DNA from 3 places in the Huijunlia imazamoxiresistens genome. Region 2 is predicted to be linked to each of the others. Evidence: riboswitches for the same ligand, from Rfam matches in the RefSeq annotation. Region 2 holds a riboswitch; each other region holds the start of a gene.

Region 1 (8,044 bases), on a different contig from region 2:
CAGGCCGCCCTCGTGGCGTACCCACCGGCCGCAGGGTATGCGGGTATAAAACATCAGGGAGGTGAGGAATACCTGTAGTTCGCGTTTCATGCTAGGATTTGTTGCTGACGCCGGCGCTTTCGAAGCTGGCCATCTCGTTTAAAAATGCCACGGCGCTTTGCAGCACCGGGAAGGCCAGGGCGCAGCCCGTGCCCTCGCCCAGGCGCATGCCCAGCTGCAGTACGGGTTCCGCCTCCAGGAACCGGAGCAGGCGTTGGTGGCCCTGTTCCTCCGACTGGTGGCAGAAGAGGGCGTTCCGCCGGACCGGCGGGGCTATTTTAAAGGCGCATAAAAATGCTACTGTGGCGATAAAGCCGTCCACCAGGATCAGCATCCCGCGATCTGCGGCTTCCAGCACCGCGCCGGCCATCTGCACGATCTCGTAACCCCCGAACTGCGCCAGCAGGCCGTAAATATCGTTTGTGGCTCCGGAGTAGTGGCTCATTGCCTGGTGCAGCAGGTCTTGCTTGCGGGCAAACTGTTCCTCCGAAAGTCCCGTGCCCCGGCCGATGCAGGCTTCCAGGGGCAGGGCGCAAAGCAGGCTCATAAGCATGGCTGCTGAAGAAGTATTGCCGATGCCCATTTCACCGAAGCCGATGGTATTGCAGCCCGCTGCGTGCCGTTCCCGCACCACTTCGCGGCCCTTTTCCAGGCAGAAGTGGACGTCCGCTATTTCCATGGCCGGGCCCTTCAAAAAGGAGCGGGTGCCCCTGCCCGCTTTCTGGGGGCGGATGGGCAGGTCGGGCGGAAAGTCATAGGCCACGCCGGCGTCGACGATGGTGAGGCCGAGGCCGTGCTGCCGGCAAAAGACATTGATGGCGGCGCCGCCGACCGAAAAGTTGAGCACCATCTGGGCCGTCACCTCGGGCGGGTAGGCGCTGACGCCCTCGCGGGCAATGCCGTGGTCGGCGGCAAACACCACGATATGCGGTTGTTGCAGGGAAGGCGTGGTGGTGTTCAGTACGGTCCCGATTTGCAGGGCCAGGCGTTCCAGCATGCCCAGGGCGCCGAGGGGCTTTGTTTTCTGGTCGATCAGGGATTGAATTTGTGGGGCGATGTTGCGCATGTGTTGCCGGTTTGTGTTTTTAGGTAAAGCGGGAGGCCGGACACCATGAAGATGGCCTCGTCTGCCAGCCGGGCCACGTACTGGTTGGCCCAGCCCTGCAGGTCGGTGAATTTGCGGCCCGCCTCCGTATGGGCGTGCAGGCCCATGCCCAGCTCGTTAGAAATGATGATGAAGGTGCCGGGCAGTTCCCGGAGCCGGTCGATCTCTCTTTGGAACTCCTGCAGGCAGCGGTCGATGTCGCCCGGGTAGTCCGAAAAATAGTTCGTCAGCCAGAGGGTGACGCAGTCGATCACTACGGTCTTGTGCTGCAGCGGCAGCTGGTGCAGTTCCCGGCAGGCTTCGTAGGTGGTCCATTCGGGGCCCCGGTCCGACCGGTGGCGCTGCACGCGTTGGGCAAAGTCGTCGTCCCAGATCTTTGCGGTGGCCAGGTAGACGGGTTCGGGGCTGAGGCGGAGGGCCAGGTCCTGGGCAAAACGGCTTTTGCCGCTGCGGGCGCCCCCGGAAATATAGATGATCATGCGGTGGTGTTGTTGGTAGGGGTAAAGGGCTGGGCGTGCTGCAGGGGCGGGCCTTCGGAGGGGTTCTTGCGTTGCAGGGAGGCCAGCAGGTCGGCGATGCGGTGGTGCGTTTCGTGCTGGGTGCCCTGGCGGTAGCGCCACTGCAGGCGGCCGTCCGCTTCTTCAATTTCCACGGCCCGGTAGGCGGCGGCCTCTGCAACCACCCTGAAGCCGGCGCGCTGCAGCGCCCGTTTCGTCCAGAACCCGGCGGCACCTTTTCCCTTCAGGAAGATGCTTTGTTCGCCGCCCTGGTGGATGCTGAAGGTGCCGGTGGCCTTGTCGAAGAGGAAACCTTCGTTTTGGAATACGGCTTCCAGCGTACCGTTCAGCACCAGGTCCTCGGGGGCGCCGGTGGCCATACGGCCGTCGGCCCCCAGCAGCCACACCTGGTCGGCGGTTTGCAGGGCCAGGTCGAGGTCGTGGGTGGACAGCAGCACGGCCTTTTGGGTGGTCCGCGCCAGCTGGTGCAGCAGGCGCATCAGCGATACCCGGTTGGGCAGGTCCAGGTGGGCGGTGGGTTCGTCCAGGATAATCACCGGCGTGTCCTGGGCCAGGGCCCGCGCCAGCATTACCTTCTGGGCCTCGCCGTCGCTGAGCTGTTCCAGGCGGCGTTGGGCAAAGGCGGCCGTGCCGGTGGTATCCATGGCCCATTGCACCATTTCGCGGTCGCGGGGCGCCAGGGTGCCCAGCCAGTTGGTGTGCGGGTAGCGCCCCAGGGCGATGATGGACGAAACGTTCAGGTTGCCCGAGCGCACCCGTTCGGTCAGCACGATGCTCAGCAGCCGTGCCCGTTCGCCCGGCTTCAGGTTCGCCAGCGCCCGGCCGCCGATGGCCACCGTTCCGGCCAGGGCGGGCTGCAGGCCCGCCAGGGTGCGGATGAGGGTCGACTTGCCCGCGCCGTTGGGTCCCAGCAGGCAGATCAGCTGCCCGGGATCCATTTCCAGCTGCAGGTGGGCCGCCAGCGTTTTGACGCCTTTATTCCCGGCTCTATAGCCGATGCCGAGGTCGTGTGTGTGGAGTAGGGGTGGGGGGTGCGCCATCAGAAATTCCCTTTTAGGTTGTTGCGGCTCATAATGATCCAGATGACCACCGGCGAGCCGACCAGGGCCGTAATCACGTTGATGGGCAGCACCGACTGGCTGCCCGGCAGCTGGGCGATGATGTCGCAGGCCAGCATCAGCGAAGTGCCGATGAGGCAGCAAAGCGGGATCAGCTTGCGGTGGTCCGAGGTGTGGAAGAGCGACCGGGCCAGGTGCGGCACGGCGATGCCCACGAAGCCGATGGGGCCGCAAAAGGCGGTCACGCAGCCCGCCAGCAGGCTGGTGCTGATGATGATCAGCAGGCGGGCGCGCCCCACGGTCAGGCCCATGCTGCGGGCATATTGCTCGCCCAGCAGCAGGGTATCGAGTAGTTTGGAAGAAGCGAACGACACCGCCAGCCCCAGGGCCACCACCACCGCCAGCAGGTACAGCTGGCTGCCCGACACGCCGCCCAGCGAGCCGAAGGTCCACAGCAGGTAATCCTTTACCTGTTCCGGCGCGCTGAAATACTGCCAGATGCTGATCACCGAAAGGGTGATGTTGCCGATCATCACGCCCACGATCAGCATGATGACGTTGTCGCGCAGGCGGGCCGAAATGGCCACGATCAGCAGCATGATAAGGGCGGCACCCGCCGCCGAAGCGCCGATCACCAGCCAGCTGCCCGAAATGCCCAGCTCTTTGATGGTATACAAGGTGGTGATGCTGCCGGCGGAAAGCATCACCAGGGCCACGCCCAGGCTGGCGCCGGCGGTCACGCCCAGCACCGAGGGGCCGGCCAGGGGGTTGCGGAACAGGGTCTGCATCTGCAGGCCGCTGACCGACAGGCCGCAGCCGACCAGCACCGCCGTCACCGCCTTGGGGATGCGGATCTGCTCGATAATGTATACCCAGGACGGATTGCCCGTTTCCTTGCCCAGGACAATATCCAGTACCGCCGGCCAGGGAATAGCGACGGAGCCCAGGGCAACGTCCAGGAGAAAGAGCACCGGCAGCAGGGCAGCCAGCAGGGTCAGTTTTCCCAGCGAGGCGGCAGGAGGTTGGCCGGCGCTTCGCGCAACGAGGTCTGCTTGCATCAAGGTAGCTGTTTGTAGTAATAAAGTTGGTGGCCGGGCAGCAGTTCCGGGTGCAGGATTTTTATAAGGTCCGCCAGGATCAGCTGCGGGTTCACGGCGCCGGATTCCCAAAAGTCGTTGGCGCCGATGTCGTTCTCCCGTTTGTTGTTGTTGTAGATCGTTCCTTTCAGGAAAGGCCGGAACTGCGCATAACGGTTGTCCGCCGCCGTTATATCGGCTTTCGTATGCAGGGCGCTGGGGTGGAACCAGAAGTCGGCCGTCAGCGCCACGGGCGCCACCGCTTCGAAGCTCAGGGGAATGCTGCCGGTGCCTTTTTTATCGGACCAGTGGTAGCTGCCGCCGGCGTCCAGTAAAAACTTCGTCATGTAGCTGTCGCCGTCCGGCACGTACCAGGTGCCTTTGAAGGGCAGGCCCACGATCGCCGAGGGCTTTTGCGTAGCCCCGGCTGCAAGTGCTTTCAGGCGCTGGTATTCTGTAACGGCGGCTTCAAATTTTTTATTGACCAGGGCTTCCTGGTTGGTCAGGGCGGCCACCAGCTTTACCCATTCCGAACGGCCGAGCGGATCGGTCTCCAGCCATTCCGAGTTGATCATCACCGGCAGGCCGGCATCGATCAGCGTCCGGTAGCGGCTGAAGCGCGAATCGGGGTTGCCGGTGGTCATCACCAGGCCGGGTTGCAGGGAGATCGCCAGCTCGTCGTTCAGCGCCCCTTCCACGCCGGCTTCCACCACCTTGCCCGCGGCCATGTTTTTCCGCACCGTGGGGGAGGAGACGTATTTAAAGTCGGCCAGGCCGATGATGGCGGCGGCGGCATCGGCATATTCCGCCAGGCCGATGTGCATGGAGGAGGTGACGATCATTTTGCGGACAGGGATCTCGATCACCTGCGCGCCGGCAGGCAGGGCGGGAGCCGGAGTGCCCCGTTGCACGAGGTAGTAGAGCAGGGTGTCGCCCCGGTCGGAAAAGCGGTTCAGGATCCGGGCCACCTTGTAGTGGTCGAAGTATTCGAGGGTAAAACCTTTGGCATAGTGCACCGTTGCGCTTTCCGTAAAGGCCGCACCGGTATCGGCGGCAGGGGCGGCCGCCGGCGGCCGGGTAGAAGTGGTGCAGGAAGACAGCAATATGCCCACCCATAAAAGAAGTAGAAAAGCGGTGCGCCGGAAGGCGCTCGTAAGGCCGGGAAGGAAAATGGTTTTCCTGCCGGCAGTGATATACCTGCGTGGATTCATGACAGCTTTTTGCCTTTCTTCCGAAAGCGTTGCGTAAATATGGTTGTTCAGGCAGGTCTTCTGACTTCCTCCGGAATCGGCCTCCTTCCCATCACGCCTAAGGCGGGACAGTGGAGCGGGTGGCGCCGGTTCCTGGTGATGGAGGTTACAGCAGCGGAGACTGTTCCGGAATTGCACCGGATTCCCTATTAAAGCATTGAGGGGTGCTACCTTCGGCCGCAAAGCTACGGATAAATCGGAAGCGACCGGCCTGTTTACCGTTTCAGGTGCTGGTACACAAGCTTCATGTCGATGTGTTCGCGCATCAGGGCGGCCAGCTTGTCGTATTGTTCTTCGCGGAACCGGCGGTAGTCGAACGGGCGGGCAGCAGCATCGGTATACGGCGCCAGCAGGTCGTTGCGAACGGCTTCGTTATCGAGGATGCCGTGCAGGTAGGTGCCCCAGCATTTCGGGTGCAGCCAGGCGCCGTCGGTGCGGCCATCCGGGAAATGCGCTACGGGCTCCAGTCCCGGGGCTTCCGTCAAGCCCATATGGATCTCGTAGCCGGTGCAGGCTTCGTCAAAATTCCGGTAGCGGAAACGTTGCTGCAGCGTGGTCTTTTGCGCGCCCAGCACGGTGCGCACGGGCAGCAGGCCCAGGCCGGCTACTTTGCCCAGGGCGCTTTCCACGCCCAGCGGATCCGCCACCGTTTCGCCCATCATCTGGTAGCCGCCGCAAATGCCGATCACCGTCCTGCCTTCGCGCTGGGCCCGGCAGATGGCCGCCGCCGTGCCGCTGCTTTTCAGCACCGCCAGGTCGGCCAGCGTGTTCTTGCTGCCGGGAAGGATGATGATATCGGACTGGGCGATCTCCGCCGGCAGGTTGGTGTAATACAAGTTGACCCTTGGGTCTTTTTCCAAACAATCGAAATCGGTAAAATTGGACAGGTGGTTCAAAAGAATCACCGCCACGTTCACCCTTCCTTCCACCGGGCTGTTTTGCTTGTGCTTCAGGGCCACGGAATCCTCTTCTTCGATAAAGATGTCGCGGAAGTAGGGCAGCACGCCCAGCACCGGCACCCCGCAGAGGTCTTCGAGCATTTTCCGGCCGTCTTCAAACAGGCGGCTGTCGCCGCGGAACTTGTTGACGATGATGCCTTTGATGCAGCTGCGTTCTTCGGGTGTCAGCAGGGCCATGGTGCCGTACAGGCTGCCGAAGATGCCGCCCCGGTCGATATCGCCGACCAGGTAGGTGGCGGCGCCGGCATGCAGGGCCATGCGCAGGTTGGTGATGTCGCGGGCCTTCAGGTTGATTTCGGATATACTGCCGGCACCCTCCAGCACAATGGGCGCAAAGCGCCCTGCCAGCCGGTCGTAGGCCCGGGTGACGGCGGCAAAAAGGCTATGCCGGTCGTTGGAGGTAAAGTATTCGTAGGCCGACTGGTTGCCCACGGGCTTGCCGTTGACGATGACCTGGGCACTTTGGTCGGTAGTGGGTTTGAGCAGCACGGGGTTCATATCCGTATGGCAGGGTATACCGGCAGCTTCGGCCTGCACGGCCTGTGCTCTTCCGATCTCCAGGCCTTCGGGAGTGGCATAGCTGTTCAGCGACATGTTCTGCGCCTTGAAGGGCGCAGGGGCGTAGCCGTCCTGCAGGAAGATGCGGCAGAACCCGGCGGTAATGACGCTTTTGCCCACGTCGGAACCGGTGCCGACCAGCATCAGGGGGCGGAGGGAAGGGAGCTTATTTTTCATGTCAACAGCCTGTTGAAATTAAGGGCGCAAAGGTAAGGGCGGATGCGGTAACGGTCGCCCGTAAGGGAAAACGATTAAGGCGGTTGCCGGCCGGCAACGCGCTCCAGGGCCCCGGGAATACCGGTGCCCTTCCCTAATTTGCTGATAGTCATGATCCGGTTTTTATGGCCGTAAATAGTAAAAAAAATTTTCATTTTTTTGCCCGGAAAACATGGAAGATTTGAAAAATACTTCTTTTTTTGTATGTAATTTCAATCACCCTCCACCGCTGTTTTATCGATCGTCCATCCTAATGAGGTAAAAACCATTCCGGGGCAAGGCGTGTTCTTTGTCCAACAAGGCCCCGGTGTCAAGTATCCCCGAATACAGCAGTTACCCTCCTGAAACGAACGGAAAGATTTTTTCTGTTCCGATTCCCGTTTCCCTGATAACGTCAACCGGAAGAATTTTTCAGGAATAAAAATAACCACTTCCTTATGCGTAAGGCAGGTAAACATTTATTGTTTGCACTGTACCTGTGGGTGCTGCCCCTGGCCGCTTTGCGGGCCCAGGATTCCCTGCTGCGGGAAACCCTGGAGCGGCAATTAAAGGAAGCCCGCACCTCCCTGCCTGTTCAAAAACCTTTTTTGCTCCCTTCCAGCAGCTACCTGCACTACAACTGGAGCCTGCAGACCAATGCCGGCGGGTGGGGCGAGCGGAAAAATATTTCCCAGCACCTCCTTACCGCCGCCGCAGCACTGCTGCTCGGCCGGTCGCTTCCCCTGCGCCTCACCTATACGGGCAGGGAAACCAACAACCCCGCATTCCGGGATCTGCATGACCTGCGGGTGGAATTCGATGCCCTGGGTTTTGCACATTTGAAAGCGGAACGCATGAAAGCTATCGTGGAGGACTATGCGAAAAAGCTCCGCGACAGCCTGCATGTTCCTCAGTTGCAGTTGCAGCAGGTGGACCGCTATACGGCCTGGCTGCAGGCGCCGGAAGTGGTGAACAAATGGCTGCAGTGCCGCGAGCGCCTGCTGACGGCCGATTACCTCGACTCCCTGCACCGCGATTCCCTGCTGGCCGAAGCCCGGGCCTTCCTGGGTGTTTACGACAGCCTGCGCCTGCGGCGCGACTCCCTGCAGGGAATATATGATTCGCTCCGCCACCGGCTGCAGGCCGCGGAAAAAATCCTGCGGCAGGGGCAGCAGGGGCTAAGGAACCCGCTGACCGCTGTGCAGGCCGCCGCGGTAAAGACCTTTGCCCTGGGCCGGAGCACCCCTGCCTTTTCGGCCCTGACGCTGGAAAACATGTCGGTCAAC
Region 2 (8,044 bases):
CGGTCTGGGCGATTTGCTCCTCCATGCGGTCCACCAGCAAAGAGGCCGTCAGCGGTTCGTAATTCTTGATATAGTCCAGCGAGATGTCGCAAAAGGTACATTTTCCCCAGTAGCAGCCATGGGCCATGGTGAGCTTATTCCAGCGGCCGTCGCTCCAGAGGCTGTGCATGGGGTTGACCACCTCGATGGCGGAAATATAGCGGTCGAGGTAAAAGTCGCTGTAGTCGGGCGTACCCACCTGCCCCTGCCGGTAGTCGGAACAGGCGGTGTTGTTGATGTAGGTGACGGCGCCGTCGACCAGGGTAAAGGTCCGCTTCAGCTCCGATTGGGGCCGCTTGCCTTCGAGGTGTTCCAGCAGCAGCTCCAGGGGCGCTTCGCCGTCGTCCAGGGTGATAAAGTCATAAAATTCAAAGACGCGGGGATCGCTGAGCGACCGCAGCTCGGTATTGGCAAAGCCGCCACCCATGGCCACCCGGACGCCGGGGCAATTCTTTTTAATCCACTGGCCGCAGCGCAGCGACGTATACAGGTTGCCGGGAAAGGGCACGGACAGGGCCACCAGCCGGGGCTGCACTTCCGCCACTTTTTGCTGCAGCAGGTCAATCAGCAGCTTGTCGATGTAGGTGTACTCCTTTTGGAGGGCGGCATACAGCTCGTCGAAGGAGGAGGCCGACCGGCCGAGGCTTTCGGCATAGCGGCTGAAGCCGAAATGTTCGTCCACCGTTTCTTTCACCAGGTCGCTCAGGTCTTCGAGGTACATGGTGGCGAGGTGCTTGGCCAGGTCCTGGGTGCCCATGCTGCCAAAAGCCCATTTCAGGTCGCCCAGCTGGGTAAAGCGTTCCGCCTCGGGCAGGAACTCGCGCTTGCAGATCAGGTGGGCCAGCGTCGGCCGCTTGCCCTGCAGGAACAGCACCACGTCGTCGACGGTATCGATATAATCCTCCTTGAGGGCAAGGATCCGCTCGGCATTGGCAGAAAAGGTCTGCCCCAGGCTTTCGATATGGGCAAAAAGCTGTTGCAGGCCCCTTTTGCAGAACAGGGCCAGCGTCACTTCAATGCCCAGGTCGGCCTGGACGGAAGGGATGCCTTTGGTATTGAGGAAACCTTTCAGGTAGGCGGTTGCCGGGTAAGGGGTGTTGAGCTGGGTAAAAGGAGGCGTGATCAAAAAGACAGGGGCATTCAAAACGGCTGATTTAGCCTGCAAAAGTACCGTTCCCCGACCGGATAATGCGTTCCGGTTTCTTAAAATTCAGCCGCATGCCTCAAGCCTTCAGCTCGATTACCTTTTCCACGCCTACTTCCTTTAAAAAATAGGCATCATGGGAAATAACGAGCAGCGTACCCTGGTAGCCGTTGACCGCGGCGGACAGGATGGCGATGTTCTGAAGGTCGAGGTTGTTGGTGGGCTCGTCCAGCACGATCAGGTCGGGAGCCCGGTTGCTGATGGTCAGGCAACACAGGATGAGGCGCATCTTCTCCCCTCCGCTCAGGGCGCTGCAGGGCTTGTCCCAGTCGTCCTTGCCAAACAAAAACCAGCTGAGGCGGATCTTTACCTCGTGCTCCTGCAGGGCGGAAAAATTGAACTGCTGCGCCTGCTCGTATACCGTCAGGGCATTGTCCACCAGCGAATACTCCTGGTCGATGTACACCGCCTGGTTGTCCGCCCGGTGCAGGGTACCGGCAGCGGGCTCGAGGGCACCCAGGATCAGGTTGACCAGGGTGGTCTTGCCCGAACCGTTGCCGCCCTTCAGGGCGATGCGGTCGCCGCTGGTGATGGTAAAGGTCAGCGGCTGGTGCCAGAGCGGCCGGTGGTCGTAGCTGAAGTTGATGCCGGTGGCCGCCACCAGGATCTTGCCGTTGTGGAGCCCCGAATCGTCGAAGCCGAATTTCATCTTGTCGGCATCGGGCAGCTCTTTGCGCAGGTCGGCCAGCTCCTGGGCCAGGCCCCTGATCTTTTCGCCCTGCGCCTCTTTCAGCCGCGACGTGCTCTTTTCGGCGTTGTTGCGCAGGGTGTTCATCATGATGGTGGGCGTGCCCGCCTTCTCCTGCTTTTTTTTGCCGCGGGCCTCCAGGCGCTGCCGCCTTTCGGCCGTTTCCCGCTCCACCTCCTTTGCTTTGCGGATGGCTTTTTCCCGGCTTTTGATATCCTGGTCCAGGGCATTAAGCTCCAGTGCTTTCTGTTCGGCGTAGAAGTCGTAGTTGCCGCCATAGACCGTCAGGCCCCGCTTGCTCAGTTCGCAGACCGGGTCGAGCAGGTTCAGCAGGGTACGGTCGTGGCTGACGACCAGCAGGGTGGCCGGGCTGGATTGGATAAGGTCGTAAAGGAGGTGCCGGCCCCCGGTGTCGAGATGGTTGCTGGGCTCGTCCAACAGCACGATCCCGGGCTGGTGAATGGCTATGCCGGCCAGGAAGACCTTGGTTTTCTGCCCGCCGCTGAGGGCGTCCATAGGCCGGTCGAGGCGCAGGCCGTCCAGGCCCCAGTGCTGCAGGGCCTCCCGGCAGCGTTCCTCGATGGTCCAGTCATCGTCCAGCGCTGCCAGGGTCGCGTCCGAAAGGTCGCCTTCCAGTACGCGGTGCAGGGCGGCGATCTTTTGGTCCACCCGTAGCGCCCGGGCCACGGTCAGTTCATTGAATTGACCGAAATGCTGGGGCACATAATACAGGCGGTCACCGGCGGTGATGCTGCCGGCCGCAGGAGCCAGGTCCCCGGCAATGACCTTCAGGAGGGTAGACTTGCCCGAACCGTTATTGCCCACCAGGGCGGCTTTGGCACGTTTGGGGAGGCTGAGACTGATGTCCTCGAACAGGACGTCCTTGTTGGGATGGATATAAGCGAGTTGCTGCAGTAATAGCATACGAATTTCTTCCTTTAAAAGTGAGGAGTCCGGCGATCCGCTTGGGGCGGCGCCGCTTGTCTTTTGTCGGGGAGAAATCCGTTTTTACATGATGGGGGAGCTATTATTGTTGGGCTGCAAATATAAGGTTTTCTTTTAAAGGGGCAGAAGAGGTTTCCCCCTGCATTCCGGCTTAATGCCCGTGGTGGATCCAGGTGTACCGCTTCCCGTTCCAGTGAATGAGCCAGCCTTCGGAGGCGGCAGCACCTTTATGGTCATGGATAAACAGGGCGGGAGTATTCAGCGCCACTTCGCGGTGCCCGGTAAAATGGCCGTTCTCCGGGTCGCGCTGGATGGCCCGGGCGGTCTTTTCGGTATAAAGTCCCCACTGATCGGCGGACTTAAAGGTGAGTCCCCCCTTGTTCAGGTTTTTCCCCGCACCAAACAAAAAGGATTCGTGGGTATTGCCGTGCACCAGCAGGATGCCCTTTTTCTTTTTTTCCTTTTCCACCACCAGCACCGCTATATCCTCCTTCCCGTCCCCGTTAAAGTCGGCCTGAAGAAAGGAAGGCTGCAGGTAGGCCTGAACGGTGTATTTAGCGTCCAGCCCTTTTTTCGCAAAGGTTTCGGAGAACCAGGCGGGCAGGTCAGGGGACTGGCTGCGCCCTGCCACGCCGGCAAAAAGGAAAACCAAAAGAAGAAGCTGCTTCATAACACATATAATATCCTACTAATTTACAAAACCCATCCCGCCCGCAAACCCAGCCTTAAAAAAAACGGGGTAAACCCATCCGTTTACCCCGTTTTTTTCATCCGATCAGGAATGTACTTTATCCTTCAGCAGCGCCCTCATTTTCCGGGCAGCCTTTACCATATTCACCAGGGCCGGCCGGGTCTCTTCCCAGCTCCGGGTCTTCAGGCCGCAGTCGGGGTTGACCCAGAGGTTGCCGGGCGGCAGCACCTGCAGGGCTTTTATCAGCAGGGCCTCCATTTCGCCCACGGAGGGAATGCGGGGCGCATGGATATCGTACACCCCCGGCCCTATTTCGTTGGGGTACCGGAAGTCCGCAAAGGCATCCAGCAGCTCCATCTGCGATCGCGAGCACTCGATGGTGATGACGTCGGCATCCATGGCGGCAATGCTGTCGATGATATCGTTGAACTCGGAATAGCACATATGGGTATGCACCTGGGTTTCGTCCTGTACCCCGGAAGCCGCGATGCGGAAGGCCTTGACCGCCCATTGCAGGTACGGCCGCCGGTTTTCCTGCCGCAGGGGCAGCCCTTCGCGCAGGGCGGGCTCGTCAATCTGGATCACCCGTATGCCGGCGCGCTCCAGGTCGGCCACCTCGTCGCGGATGGCCAGGGCGATCTGCGTACAGGTTTCGGCGCGGGGCTGGTCGTTGCGCACAAAGCTCCATTGCAGCATCGTGACCGGGCCGGTGAGCATGCCCTTGACCGGGCGGGCGGCCAGCGACTGCGCATAGGCGCTCCACTTGACCGTCATGGGGGCGGGGCGGCGGACATCGCCGTAAATGACGGGCGGCTTCACGCAGCGGCTGCCATAGCTTTGCACCCAGCCGTTCTGGGTAAAGGCAAAGCCTGCCAGCTGCTCGCCGAAATATTCCACCATATCGTTGCGCTCGAATTCGCCGTGCACCAGCACGTCCAGGCCGATCTCCTCCTGCCAGCGGATGGCGTTTTCGGTTTCCCGGGCGATCCGGCGGTCGTATTCCTCCGCACTCAACGCGCCCTTTTTCCACTGCGCCCGCCAGCTCCGCACTTCGGCGGTCTGGGGAAAGGACCCGATGGTGGTAGTGGGAAAGAGCGGCAGGCGCAGGGCTTCATGCTGCAGCGGCCGGCGCACCGCAAAGGCACTGCGGCGGCGGTCGTCCTGCGGCGTCAACCCCGCCACCCTTTGCCGCACGGCGGCATTCCGGGTCAGCGGCGAGGTCCGGCGGCTTTTGTTGGCGGCGGCGTTGGCCCGCCAGCGTTCCCGGGCGCGGGCATTGTCGTCACCGGCAGCCAGTTGTTTCAGGGTCACCACCTCTTCCAGCTTTTGTTTGGCAAAGGCCAGCCAGGACTTCACCTCTGCCGGCAGGGTCTTTTCGTTGGACTCCAGCTCCAGGTCGCAGGGCACGTGCAGCAGCGAGCAGGAAGGGGCGATCCACAGCCGGTCGGCGCCCAGGTGTTCCACCGCCCTGCGGATGGAGGTAAGCGACTGTTCGAAGTCGTTGATCCAGATGTTGCGGCCATCCACCACGCCCAGCGACAGTTGGGTTGCAGAGTGGGCAAAGCCGGCAGCCAGGATGTCGTCGAGCTGCGCGGGACAGCGGACCAGGTCGAGGTGAAGGGTTTGTACCGGCAGGCTCAGGGCCAGCGGCAGGTTGCTGCCATAACAGTCGAAATAGGAGGCTAACAGGAAATGCAGCTGCGGGAAGCAACGGTGGAGGGTGGTGTAGACTTTGGCAAAAGCGGCCCGTTCCCGCTCGTCCAGGTCGAGGGACAGGCAGGGCTCGTCGAACTGCAGGTAGTGGGCGCCGGCAGCGCTCAGTTGGGTCAGCAACTCGATGTAGACGGGCAGCAGGCGGTCGAGCAGTTCCAGGCGGTGGAAGCCGTCTTCCTTTTCCTTGCCCAGCAGCAGGAACGAGACGGGGCCCAGCAGCACCGGCTTGGCGGCAACGCCCAGCGCCACGGCTTCGGCATATTCCCGGACCACCTTGGCAGCATTAAGGGAGAACTGCTGGCCGGCGGTAAATTCGGGTACCAGGTAGTGGTAGTTGGTATCGAACCACTTGGTCATTTCCAGGGCGGTGAGGTCGAAGCCGTCCTTCTGGTAGCCGCGGGCCAGGGCAAACAACAGGTCGGTCGGCGACAGCTGCCGCTGTTCCTGCAGCAGGAGGAACCGGTCGGGGACGGCGCCCGTCATCAGGACCGTATCGAGCACATGGTCATAAAAGGAAAAATCGTTGCAGGGAAGAAGGTCGATACCGGCCTCCTGTTGCGTTTGCCAGTTTTGGCGGCGGAGGGCCGCGGCGGCTTCTTCGAGTTGCTGGTCGTTGAGGGTGCCTGCCCAGTAGGCTTCGCAGGCTTTTTTCAGTTCACGTCGGTTACCGATCCTCGGGTAACCCAGGTTGTGCGTTTGCATTTGTCTGATTTTAATTGAATGATTCAATAAAATCTTTGCAGATGAAACCCACAATGCTCCAGGGAAAGAGCCAACAAATGCGCATGCAATAACAGGAAGCAAGACGTTGCCGGCGGCAACTCCCGTCCTTTAAATTGAATAGGCACTTATCCTGCTTGAGCAGTTGCTTCAGTCCACGAAAGCATTGTCAAAACGAAAGAGGCAGGTCTCCTGACTTGTGCCATTTTTACCGCCCTTCCCATCGCGCCTGGAGCGGGACAGTGGGCATTGCGGGGTAAAAACGTCGGGGGCACTTACAGTTGCGGGACAGTCCATGAATCGCACATGGTTCCCTTTTCATTCCGGCTCAGCACCGGAAACCTTTTTCGCCGATAAGTTGATCGCAAAGAGCTAAGGCGGCAAAAATAGTTAAATGCTGTTATAAAAATTCGCCCGCCGAACTTATTCTTCCTTTGGAGGATACCCACTTGTATAAATACGTCTGGAGTAAAGTTGAACAAAGAGAGTTATTCACGCCGGCGGTTACCTTAATAAAAACCAGTTTCCAAAGTCGTTCCTGTGCATAAAATAAACAAGTCCTGCAGGTCGCCCCATCCATGCAACTTTTTGTACAACTCCTGTTCAAAGAATCTACACTTCAACTTTTCTTTAGATAGTCAGGACTGCCGGAAGGTCTGCTGATCAGGAATTTTCCGCTGTTTTGCCCCCGTTTTCCTAAAGCTATTATAAGGATAAAGAACAGCTGGAAAAGAACAGAGCGGCCCGGGCAACCAAGCCGTATTGGCACTATTTTCCGGTTAGCTTACCGCAAGAAATTTGTTAACAATAAAAACTTGTTTTTATGGCTGAAAGAAATCAAGGAGGCGGAAACCGCGGAGGTAATCAAGGTGGAAACCAAGGAAATTCGCAAAGAGGATTTGCCTCTATGGATCCGGAGAAACAAAGAGAGATCGCCAGTGAAGGTGGTAAAGCAGCCCATGAAAAGGGAACCGCTCATGAATTCGATTCCGAAGAGGCGCGCGAAGCCGGCCGCAAAGGGGGTCAATCCTCCGGTGGCGGCGGACGCAGCCAGGGTGGCGGTAACCGTTAAAGTTCCAAATTCAAACGAAACGCCTGAACCACCGGTTCAGGCGTTTTTTTATGCGGCCTGATCTGCCGATACATCTACCGGGTTTACCGGGGCACCGGCAGGAGCGAGCTGACGGCAATGCGGTTCCAGGAATTGATCACCAGGGTGGCCAGGACGATGTCGCCGATCACCTGGGGGCTGAAGCACTTTTCGGCCTGCCGGTAGGTAGCATCCGAAATACCTTTCTGGTGGAGGAGGGTCACTTCTTCCGTCACGGCCAGCAGCGCCTTTTCTTCTTCGGTAAACAAATCGGTTTCGCGCCAGGCATTCAACAGGAAGATCCGCTGTTGCGTTTCGCCAATTTGAAGCGCTTCTTTGGTGTGCATATCGATACAGAAGGCACAGCCGTTGATCTGCGATGCCCGGATCTTGATCAATTCCCTTTGTATGGGCGTCAGGGAGGATTTGGCGGTAATAACACTCAGGTGGTAGAGGGCCTTATACGCTTCGGGATGGGATTGCTGAAAGTTGAATCTTTGTTCCATTTTGCTTTTATTTTTTGGATGGAGCAAAGCTAAAACCCCTCCCCCGCCCGATTGCTTAAACCAGTTTAAGAACGCTTCTTCCTGCGGATCTCACTCAGGTATTCCGGGGTGAAGCCCAGGAACGAAGCCAGCAGGTATTGGGGCACCCGCTGCACGAACTCGGGATACTTTTCATTGAACTGGTGAAACAGCTCCTCGCGGGACAAATAATACAGGCCCCGGATGCGGAACTGGTAAGCGGCATGCGCCCGCTGGTGCACCAGGCGGAAATACCGTTCCATTTGCGGGAACCGCTGCAGCATTTCTTCCTGGGCGGCATACTCCAGGGCCAGCACCCCGGAGGTTTCCACCGCCTGGATATAATATTCGGAAGGCTGTTGCGTGGAAAAGGACGTAAAATCGGCCATCCACCAGTGCTCCAGGGCAAACTGTATGGTTTGCTCCACTC
Region 3 (8,044 bases), on a different contig from region 2:
GGTTGCAGGCTGGCGAGGGGCTCCAGCGGAATGAGTGCTACCGGGGGGGTGGCAATGGCGAAGGGCTGGCCCGCATCCATGCTCAGGAGGGCCTTCAGGTACAGCAGCGACTGGGTTTCGGCACCCTGGGTCGTAATGAGGGTGGCGCTGTCCTGGGCCAGTTGCGCTTCCAGCTGGGCGGCGTTGAGCTCGGGCACCGAGCCGGCTTCCACCTGCTTGCGGGTATTGGAAAGCTGGGCGGCGGTTTGCTGCACCTGCACCTGGCTGATCTCCACCTGCTGGTGGTTGAGCAGGATCTGCAGGTAGGCGCCGGCCACGTTCAGGGCCACGTCGTTCCGGACCTTGTCTACCGTGGCCGTGGCCGCTTCGGCGGCAAAGCGGTTGGCGGCAATGGTATGCTGCTGGCGGTGGAAGTTAAATACCTCCACGCTGCTTTGCAGCGAGAAGCCCGAATAGAAAATGCTTTGGGTGGTAAACTGGTTGGTGGTGCGGTCGATGGAGCGGCCGGTATTGAGGCCGGTGTTGTTGGTAAAATGCAGGGAAGGATACCGGGCCAGCCGGCTTTGCTCCAGGGTCAGTTGCTCGAGCCGGGCCTGTACGTCCTGCTGCTGTACCGATAGGTTATTCGACAGGGCGTACTCCACACATTGCTTCAGGTCCCACTTTTCCTGGGCGGAACCAAGGAGGGGCGAAAAAAGCGCCAACAGCGCCGCAAAGGCAATTTGTTGCTTTCTCATTCAGCGAAAATAACAGCAAAGGTGCCGAATAGCGCAACGCCAAAAACCTTTTGGGAAAGATTTTTTGACCGGACGGGAAGCCGCAAAAAGATTTTGAGGGCCGGTTTTCTTGCCTACTTTTGCGGCCGCAATGGGTTCTCTCCGCTTCCGGCGGGAGATTAAAATGGGAAGTCCGGTGTGAGTCCGGCGCTATCCCCGTAGCTGTAAGGTTCAGCGAGTAGTGTAAAGTAAGTAGCGCGCAGTGCGCACTTCCGCTTAGTGCACATCTACCGCAGCCTGCTAAAAAAAGGCCACTGTTCCGCCTCCTGCGGAATGGGAAGGCTTTAGCAGGGAACCGAGCCAGAAGACCTGCCTCTTGCCATTTATCATTAATGCTTTCGGGTGAAGAGCATGGAATGTAACTAGCATCCCGGGTCAGTTATATTTCTACCTTACCTTTTTCCGAAGGCAGTCACAATCAAAAAAGAAATGAAAAAGAACGCACTTCTTGTGACTGCAATCCTTTTCTGCAGTTGGGCGCAAGCGCAAAAAGACAGCCTGGTAAAATCACTGGACGAAGTAGTACTGACCGCCAACAAGTACCCTGTCAAGCAAAGCCAGACCGGCAAGGTCATTACGGTCATTTCCCGCAGCCAGCTGGAAAAAAGCACCGGCAAGACCCTGGGGCAGGTACTGAACGAACAGGCGGGCCTGAACATTGCCGGCGCCCTGAACAACCTGGGTACCAACCAAAGCATCTTCCTGCGGGGCGCCGCTTCGGGCCGTACCCTTATTACCATTGATGGCGTGCCGGTCAGCGATCCTTCCCTGATCAACAACGAGTTCGACATCAACCTGCTGGCCATCGGCAACATCGAGGAGATCGAGATCTGCAAGGGCTCGCAGTCCACCCTCTACGGCTCCGACGCAGTGGCCGGGGTGATCAACATTATCACCACCAAAACCGATATCAGCAAACCGGTAAATATGAAAGCCACCGCAGTCGCCGGCAACCGGGGCTACCTGAACGGGAACGCCCAGGTATACGGCAAACTGGCCAACCAGCTGACCTACAATGTCCGGTATGCCAAGCTGTATACCAACGGCTTTTCCTCTGCCTGGGACAGCAGCGGCAAAAAGAAGTTCGACAACGATGGCTATAATGGCGACGTGGCAACGGCCAACCTGACCTGGAACGCCACCAGGGAACTTACCCTGAAAAGCTTCACGCAGTACAGCGGGTACGTGAACGAGATCGACAACAGCGCCTTCAGCGATGACCGGGATTATTCCTTCCGCAGCAAAACCCTGATGGCCGGCGGCGGCTTTGTATACAAGCTGCCTGCCGCAACGGTAACCGGCAATTATTTGTACAACCAGGGCAACCGCACCTTCCTCAACGACAGCTCCGATAACTTCAAGGCCTACCTGGACGACAGCTATAAAGCCCAGACCCAGTTTGTGGAACTGTACGGCTCCTTTAACCTGGGCAAGGGCTTTACCCTGCTGCAGGGTGCCGACCACCGCGCCGCCTTCATGAGCAAAAAGCTGCTGTCCATCTTCCCCCCCTATCCCGATTATGTGGACCCGCTGGCGGAAAAGAAAGCCAGCCAGACCTCCATCTACAGTTCGCTGTTTTATACCAGCAACTGGGGACTGAATGCCGAACTGGGCGGGCGCCTCAACACCCACTCCGCTTACGGCAGCAACTATACCTACACCTTTAACCCCTCGTACGTGATCGCGCAAAAAGTAAAGCTGCTGGCCTCCGTTTCCACCGGCTTTAAGGCGCCGACGCTGTACCAGCTGTATTCGAGGTATGGTACCGATTCGCTGAAACCCGAGAAGTCGCTGCACTACGAAGCGGGCGCACAGTTTACCAACCACATGGTCAATACCCGCCTGGTGTACTTCAACCGGGAAACCGACGATGCGCTGGACTACAACTACACGAAGAATAAATATTTCAATATCAGCCACCAGGAAGCCTATGGCCTGGAGTTCGAGAACAAGCTTCAGCTGGGCAAACGGGTAAGTGTAAACGCTAACTATACCTGGCTGAAAGTAAAGGAGCAGTCGCAGCACCGCATCACCTATAAAGATACCGCCTACCGGTACGGCTTAAGAAGGCCCGAGCATACGGCCAATATCACCCTGGGCTTCCAGCCGGCAGACCAGTTCTTTGTAAGTCTGTCGGCCCATTACGAAAGCAAGCGCATGGACCTGGGCGGCTATATGGCCAAGGACGTTTCACTGGATCCTTTCTGCATCCTGAATGCCTACGCCGAATACAAGCCGGTAAGCTACCTGAAAGTGTTTGCCGATGCCAAAAACCTCACGGATAAGAAATTCTTCACCGTTTACGGGTACAACTCCATCCCCTTTTTGGTATCCGGCGGTATCAGCATCAGCTTATAAGTCAAAAGCGCAACCTTCACCAACAAATAAAGGAAAGCCCGGGCTTTCCTTTATTTGTTTCTATGGAAAACTAAATTCAACTTTCCCCGCAACCCGTAAACCCGTAAACCCGTAAACTTGTATTCCATGGCCCATAAATCTTACTTCAACTGGAGCGGCGGCAAGGACAGCGCGCTCGCCCTGTATCATGCACTTCAGGACAGCAACTACGCCATCGAAAAGCTGCTGACCAGCGTCAATGCCCAATACCGGCGCATATCCATGCACGGTGTACGCGAGGAGCTGCTGGAGCAGCAGGCCGCCGCCATCGGGCTGCCGCTGCAAAAGCTGGTGCTGCCCGACCAGCCCTCCATGAGCGTATACGAACAGCAGATGGAACAAACCGTCACCGGTCTCCTGCAGGAAGGCTTTACCCATTCGTTCTTCGGCGATATTTTCCTGGAGGACCTGCGGGCCTACCGAGAAACCCAGCTGGCGAAAGCCGGCCTGCAGGCGGTGTTCCCGCTATGGAAGCGCAATACCCGCGAGCTGATGGAGGAATTCCTTTCCCTGGGCTTTAAAACGGTGGTCGTGTGCACGAAGGCCGAAGTGCTGGACGCCAGCTTTGCCGGCCGCATCATCGACCGGGACTTCCTCAACGACCTGCCTCCGGGCGTGGATCCCTGCGGCGAGAACGGCGAGTTCCACACCTTCGTTTTCGACGGCCCTATTTTCAAAAAACCCGTCCCCTTCCAGGTAGGCGAAAAGGTGCTGCGGCAGTACCAGGCCCCGAAGGAGCAGAAGGACAATTGCTTTTCGGCCCAGCCGGCGCCGGCGAACATGGGCTTCTGGTTTTGCGAACTGTGCGGCCCGGTTTTTTCGGGCCAGTGAAGCAGAAAATGAATGAATTTATGGACATCAAGCTGAAGGAAATTCTGACCGTTGGTTTTACCCTGTTCGCGGTGATCGACATTGTGGGGGCCATCCCGGTACTGATCTCGCTGAACAAAAAGCTGGGCGGCATCCGCGAGGGCCGGGCCACGATGGTTTCCGGCATCCTGATGATCCTGTTCCTGTTTATCGGCGAGCCCTTCCTGAACCTGCTGGGGCTGGATGTAAAGTCCTTTGCGGTGGGCGGCTCCATCGTTATCTTTTTCCTGGGCATGGAGATGGTGCTGGGCGTGGAATTCTTCAAGGCGGAAACCGAGGTACGGGCCGCCACCGTAGTGCCCATCGCCTTCCCGCTGATCGCCGGCTCCGGCACGCTTACCACCATCATTTCCCTCAAGGCCAACTACGACCAGTTGACGGTGCTGCTTGCCATCTTTTTTAACCTGATAATCGTTTACGTTGTGTTAAAATCCCTCAGAATTATCGAAAAAATTTTAGGACCGGCAGGATTAATTGCTGTAAGAAAATTTTTTGGCGTAATTTTGCTCGCCATCGCGGTAAAGATCTTCGCCAGCAATGCAAACGGACTGATAAAATAGCAAGATCAACCCTTTTGGCCTCGTAGTACAATGGATAGTATAAGAGTTTCCGAAGCTCCAGATACAGGTTCGATTCCTGTCGAGGCTACCAAAATCAGCAGAACCGCCTTAGATCCCCGGTCTAAGGCGGTTCTGCTTTTGGGGCCATCCCGACCCGGTGCCGTTATTATACCCTGAGCCTCCCCGTTATATAAGGTAGATATGCACACTGTTCCTTCCTAAAAAGCTGTAAATCAGCAAACTTAAACGTGGATAAAAAAAACTTACTGTTCCCGTGGATTTGGTGCCCGGCGTTTCCCTTCCACCCCTATCTTTGCCGCCCCTAAAACATACGATTAATTTATAAAGTCATGCTAACGACCAGCCATCCCGCAGCAAGGGAACCTAGAATCCGTCGCCAGGAATTATCTGCAGAAGCCATCCTGAACCGCCTGCTGAAAGAACAAACAGCGGTAGAATCCCCGGAAAATCAGCCGTCGAAATCGCCGGCCCGAAACGCCAAAAAGCCAGCCCTGGTAAGGGTTATGGGCAATTACAATTGCCTGTAGCTGCCGGGCGAAAGCCACGGAAGCCAAAGAAAAAAGGAAGGGTCACCCCTTCCTTTTTTTCGTTACCGCCGGCCGGTGGTTTCCGATCAATAAGCAATTAGTCCGGCTGCTGTTTGGTAAATGGCGGATTTTTGTAACCCGGGCTTAAAGGGGCAGGTAGCGGTTGATATAATCCACCAGCGCCGCTGCATTCTTTAAATCCAGCTTTTTTAAAATATTATAACGATGCACCTCCACCGTCTTAACCGACAGGTTGAGGATATTCGCGATCTCCTGCGATGAGTTGCCCTTCTTGATATAGTCAATGATCTCCAGCTCGCGCTGCGACAGGGAACTGAGCTTGGCCTGGTGCTCCTCGCCGCCGATCATCATTTCCGACAGGTTGTTCTTGATCTCCTTGCACATGTACTTGCGGCCGCCATGCACTTCCAGCAGGGCCGTGAACATTTCATCGCGCGAAGAGCTCTTGGTCACATAGCCCATGGCCCCCTTCTGCATCATCTTGCGGGCATAGGAAGGCTGGGTATGCAGCGATACGCCCAATATGCGGGAACCAGGGGCAAACTTGCGGATCTGGAAGGCCGCTTCAATGCCATTCATCCCCGGCATGTTGATATCCAGTATCACAACGTCGGGCCGCAGCTCCCTCGCCATGCGTACCGCATCCTCTCCATTGCCGCACTCCCCTACTACGGTAAAGCGGTCATCGGAGTTCAAAATGAAGCTCCACGTTTCCCGCACCAGCGTATGGTCATCTGCGATTAAGATGGATATCTTGTCCATGATATAAAATAGTTTTGGTACGAACTTCTTTGTTACGAATGCATGCCTTGGCAGCACCCGGCAAAGCGTTTCCGGCAAGGATGTCAGCAACACTTCCCCTTCAGACACACCTTCTCCGTTATGTAATCTGTCCCTACATGCAAAAGGGTAACAAAAACTTAAAAAAAATTTTAAAGGAATTTTTATAAGAGATTTTACCTAGGCAAAAAGCAGTGATTTGTCCTAGGAAATACCCGAGCCAGGAGGCATTATACCGCTACCGGTAGCGGCAATACAGGCTTGCTGCTGCGGCCGGGGAAATGACCGGGCACGTTGCGCCTTTTCATAGCGTCAAGCATTTCCAGCTCCCGCTGCGACAGCGAGCCGGTCCCGGAAGGCCCCTCCTCGCCGGCGCTCTTTCTTTCCGACAGGCTATGATGGATCTCCCCGCACAGGTACCTGCGGCCGCCATGCACCTCCAGCAGGGCCGTGAACATTTCCGCACGCGAAGCGCTTTTGGTTACATACCCGGCCGCCCCTATCTCCATCATCTTGCGGGCATAAGAAGGCCGGGCGTGCATGGAGGCAACCAATATGCGGGAACCGGGAACGGATTGGAGAATCAGACGGGCGGCTTCCATACCGTTCATGACCGGCATGTTGATGTCCAGCAGCACAATATCGGGACGTAGTTCCCGGGTCAGGCGAACCGCCTCCCGGCCATTGTCGCACGCCCCCACCACGGTGAAGCGGGCGTCGGTATGGAGGATGAAACTCCAGGTTTCCCGCACCAGCGTGTTGTCTTCAGCAATCAGAACGGAAATTTTTCCCATAATATAGGTTTTGTAGTTTTGGTCTGAACTCGGTTGCCGGGGATCCCTACCTTTTCAGCTTCCGGCCGGGCACACACTCCCCGGAAATGGAATCTGCATCATCCGCCAAAAGGGTAACAAAAAAGTAATACTTTTTTTTGCAGGACACCTTATATCCCGCCCCTTCCACACACCCGTTCTCCCCAAAAACTCGGGCAGCCGGACTTTATTGCTTGTCCGTATTTTGCTTGATAAACTTACAAGTATTTACACCTAGAAACACTTAGTAATTCTACATAAATACCGCTTTTTTTCAGACAGGTGTATTTTAAAAAGTGCCTGCGGATTCCATCTTTGTATCACAAACTGCCGGGAGGGCAAATGTGGGATACAGGTTAACGTAGCGCCCTGAACGCAGTTGACCGGGAGCATATAGTGCCGGCCAAAAGGAAAATCCAAACTTCTGCCATGAACCCGACACTTGACCCCTTCACCAACCAGCCCGGAGGCCCCTTTGACACCTCGCTTTTCTTTACGCTTTCCTTCGACCTGTGCTGCATCGCAGGCCTGGACGGCTATTTCAAAAAAGTAAATCCCGCCTTTATCCACCTGCTGGGTTACAGCGAGGAAGAATTATTATCCGCGCCCTTTACCGCATTTATTCACCCCGACGACCGGGAGGCTACCGCCCATGCCCTCCTGTTCCACGACCTGGAAAACCACCCCTTTGAAAACAGGTACCGCAGGAAAAACGGCGACTATTGCTGGCTGTCGTGGTCCGGCCGCCCCAAACGGGAAGAAGGGCTTATTTATGCCGTAGCCCGGGACATCACGGAGAAAAAAGGGTACGAAGGCCGGCTGGCAAAGTCGGAATCGGAAACCAAAAGGATCCTGGACAGCATCACCGACGGCTTCTATGCCATTGACCGCATGGGCACCGTCACCTATATCAACAAGGCTTCGGAAACCTTCACCGGGAAGCTAAGGGAAGAAGTGGTGGGACGCCACATCTGGGATGCCTTCCCCGAAGCCGTGAACACCCCTTTCTTCCCTTTGTACCAGGAGGCCCGCCACCTGTCGCATCCCGCGCATTACGACTTCTTTTACCAACCTTTGAAAGAATGGGTGGAGGTGACCGTTTATCCTTCGGCCGAAGGGCTTTCGCTGTTCCTGAGGATCCTTACCGAAAAAAAGAAAAACGAACAAAAGCTCAAGGAAGCCCACGACCTCTATGAACTGATCACGGAGGCTACCTCCTCCTCGGTATGGGAGTGGGAGGTCGGCGCCCGCACGGCCTTCTGGCACGGCAAAAAAATGAG

What was found. Region 2 has a riboswitch for cobalamin ahead of metE (5-methyltetrahydropteroyltriglutamate--homocysteine S-methyltransferase). Riboswitches for the same ligand answer to the same signal wherever they lie in the genome.
Region 1: linked by a shared signal. The riboswitch ahead of V9K67_RS24315 (ABC transporter substrate-binding protein) and the one ahead of metE (5-methyltetrahydropteroyltriglutamate--homocysteine S-methyltransferase) in region 2 are both predicted to bind cobalamin.
Region 3: linked by a shared signal. The riboswitch ahead of V9K67_RS19965 (TonB-dependent receptor plug domain-containing protein) and the one ahead of metE (5-methyltetrahydropteroyltriglutamate--homocysteine S-methyltransferase) in region 2 are both predicted to bind cobalamin.

What each region holds. Positions count from the first base shown of each region.
Region 1 is NZ_JBBBEI010000035.1:11,684-19,727, forward strand. Features, by position in the region: gene V9K67_RS24290 (adenosylcobinamide-GDP ribazoletransferase) at 1-90, opposite strand, end outside; gene cobT (nicotinate-nucleotide--dimethylbenzimidazole phosphoribosyltransferase) at 92-1,105, opposite strand; gene V9K67_RS24300 (bifunctional adenosylcobinamide kinase/adenosylcobinamide-phosphate guanylyltransferase) at 1,072-1,623, opposite strand; gene V9K67_RS24305 (ABC transporter ATP-binding protein) at 1,620-2,702, opposite strand; gene V9K67_RS24310 (FecCD family ABC transporter permease) at 2,702-3,778, opposite strand; gene V9K67_RS24315 (ABC transporter substrate-binding protein) at 3,778-5,007, opposite strand; cobalamin riboswitch at 5,041-5,236, opposite strand; gene V9K67_RS24320 (cobyric acid synthase) at 5,262-6,740, opposite strand; gene V9K67_RS24325 (hypothetical protein) at 7,217-8,044, shown strand, end outside.
Region 2 is NZ_JBBBEI010000005.1:203,570-211,613, reverse strand. Features, by position in the region: gene V9K67_RS08260 (B12-binding domain-containing radical SAM protein) at 1-1,183, opposite strand, end outside; gene V9K67_RS08255 (ABC-F family ATP-binding cassette domain-containing protein) at 1,263-2,855, opposite strand; gene V9K67_RS08250 (hypothetical protein) at 3,028-3,546, opposite strand; gene metE (5-methyltetrahydropteroyltriglutamate--homocysteine S-methyltransferase) at 3,652-5,982, opposite strand; cobalamin riboswitch at 6,166-6,361, opposite strand; gene V9K67_RS08240 (KGG domain-containing protein) at 6,824-7,072, shown strand; gene V9K67_RS08235 (carboxymuconolactone decarboxylase family protein) at 7,156-7,596, opposite strand; gene V9K67_RS08230 (Crp/Fnr family transcriptional regulator) at 7,662-8,044, opposite strand, start outside.
Region 3 is NZ_JBBBEI010000019.1:61,621-69,664, forward strand. Features, by position in the region: gene V9K67_RS19960 (TolC family protein) at 1-737, opposite strand, end outside; cobalamin riboswitch at 853-1,107, shown strand; gene V9K67_RS19965 (TonB-dependent receptor plug domain-containing protein) at 1,227-3,134, shown strand; gene V9K67_RS19970 (Dph6-related ATP pyrophosphatase) at 3,261-4,004, shown strand; gene V9K67_RS19975 (MarC family protein) at 4,025-4,603, shown strand; tRNA gene V9K67_RS19980 (tRNA-Arg) at 4,620-4,694, shown strand; gene V9K67_RS19985 (response regulator) at 5,296-5,934, opposite strand; gene V9K67_RS19990 (response regulator) at 6,183-6,746, opposite strand; gene V9K67_RS19995 (PAS domain-containing sensor histidine kinase) at 7,194-8,044, shown strand, end outside.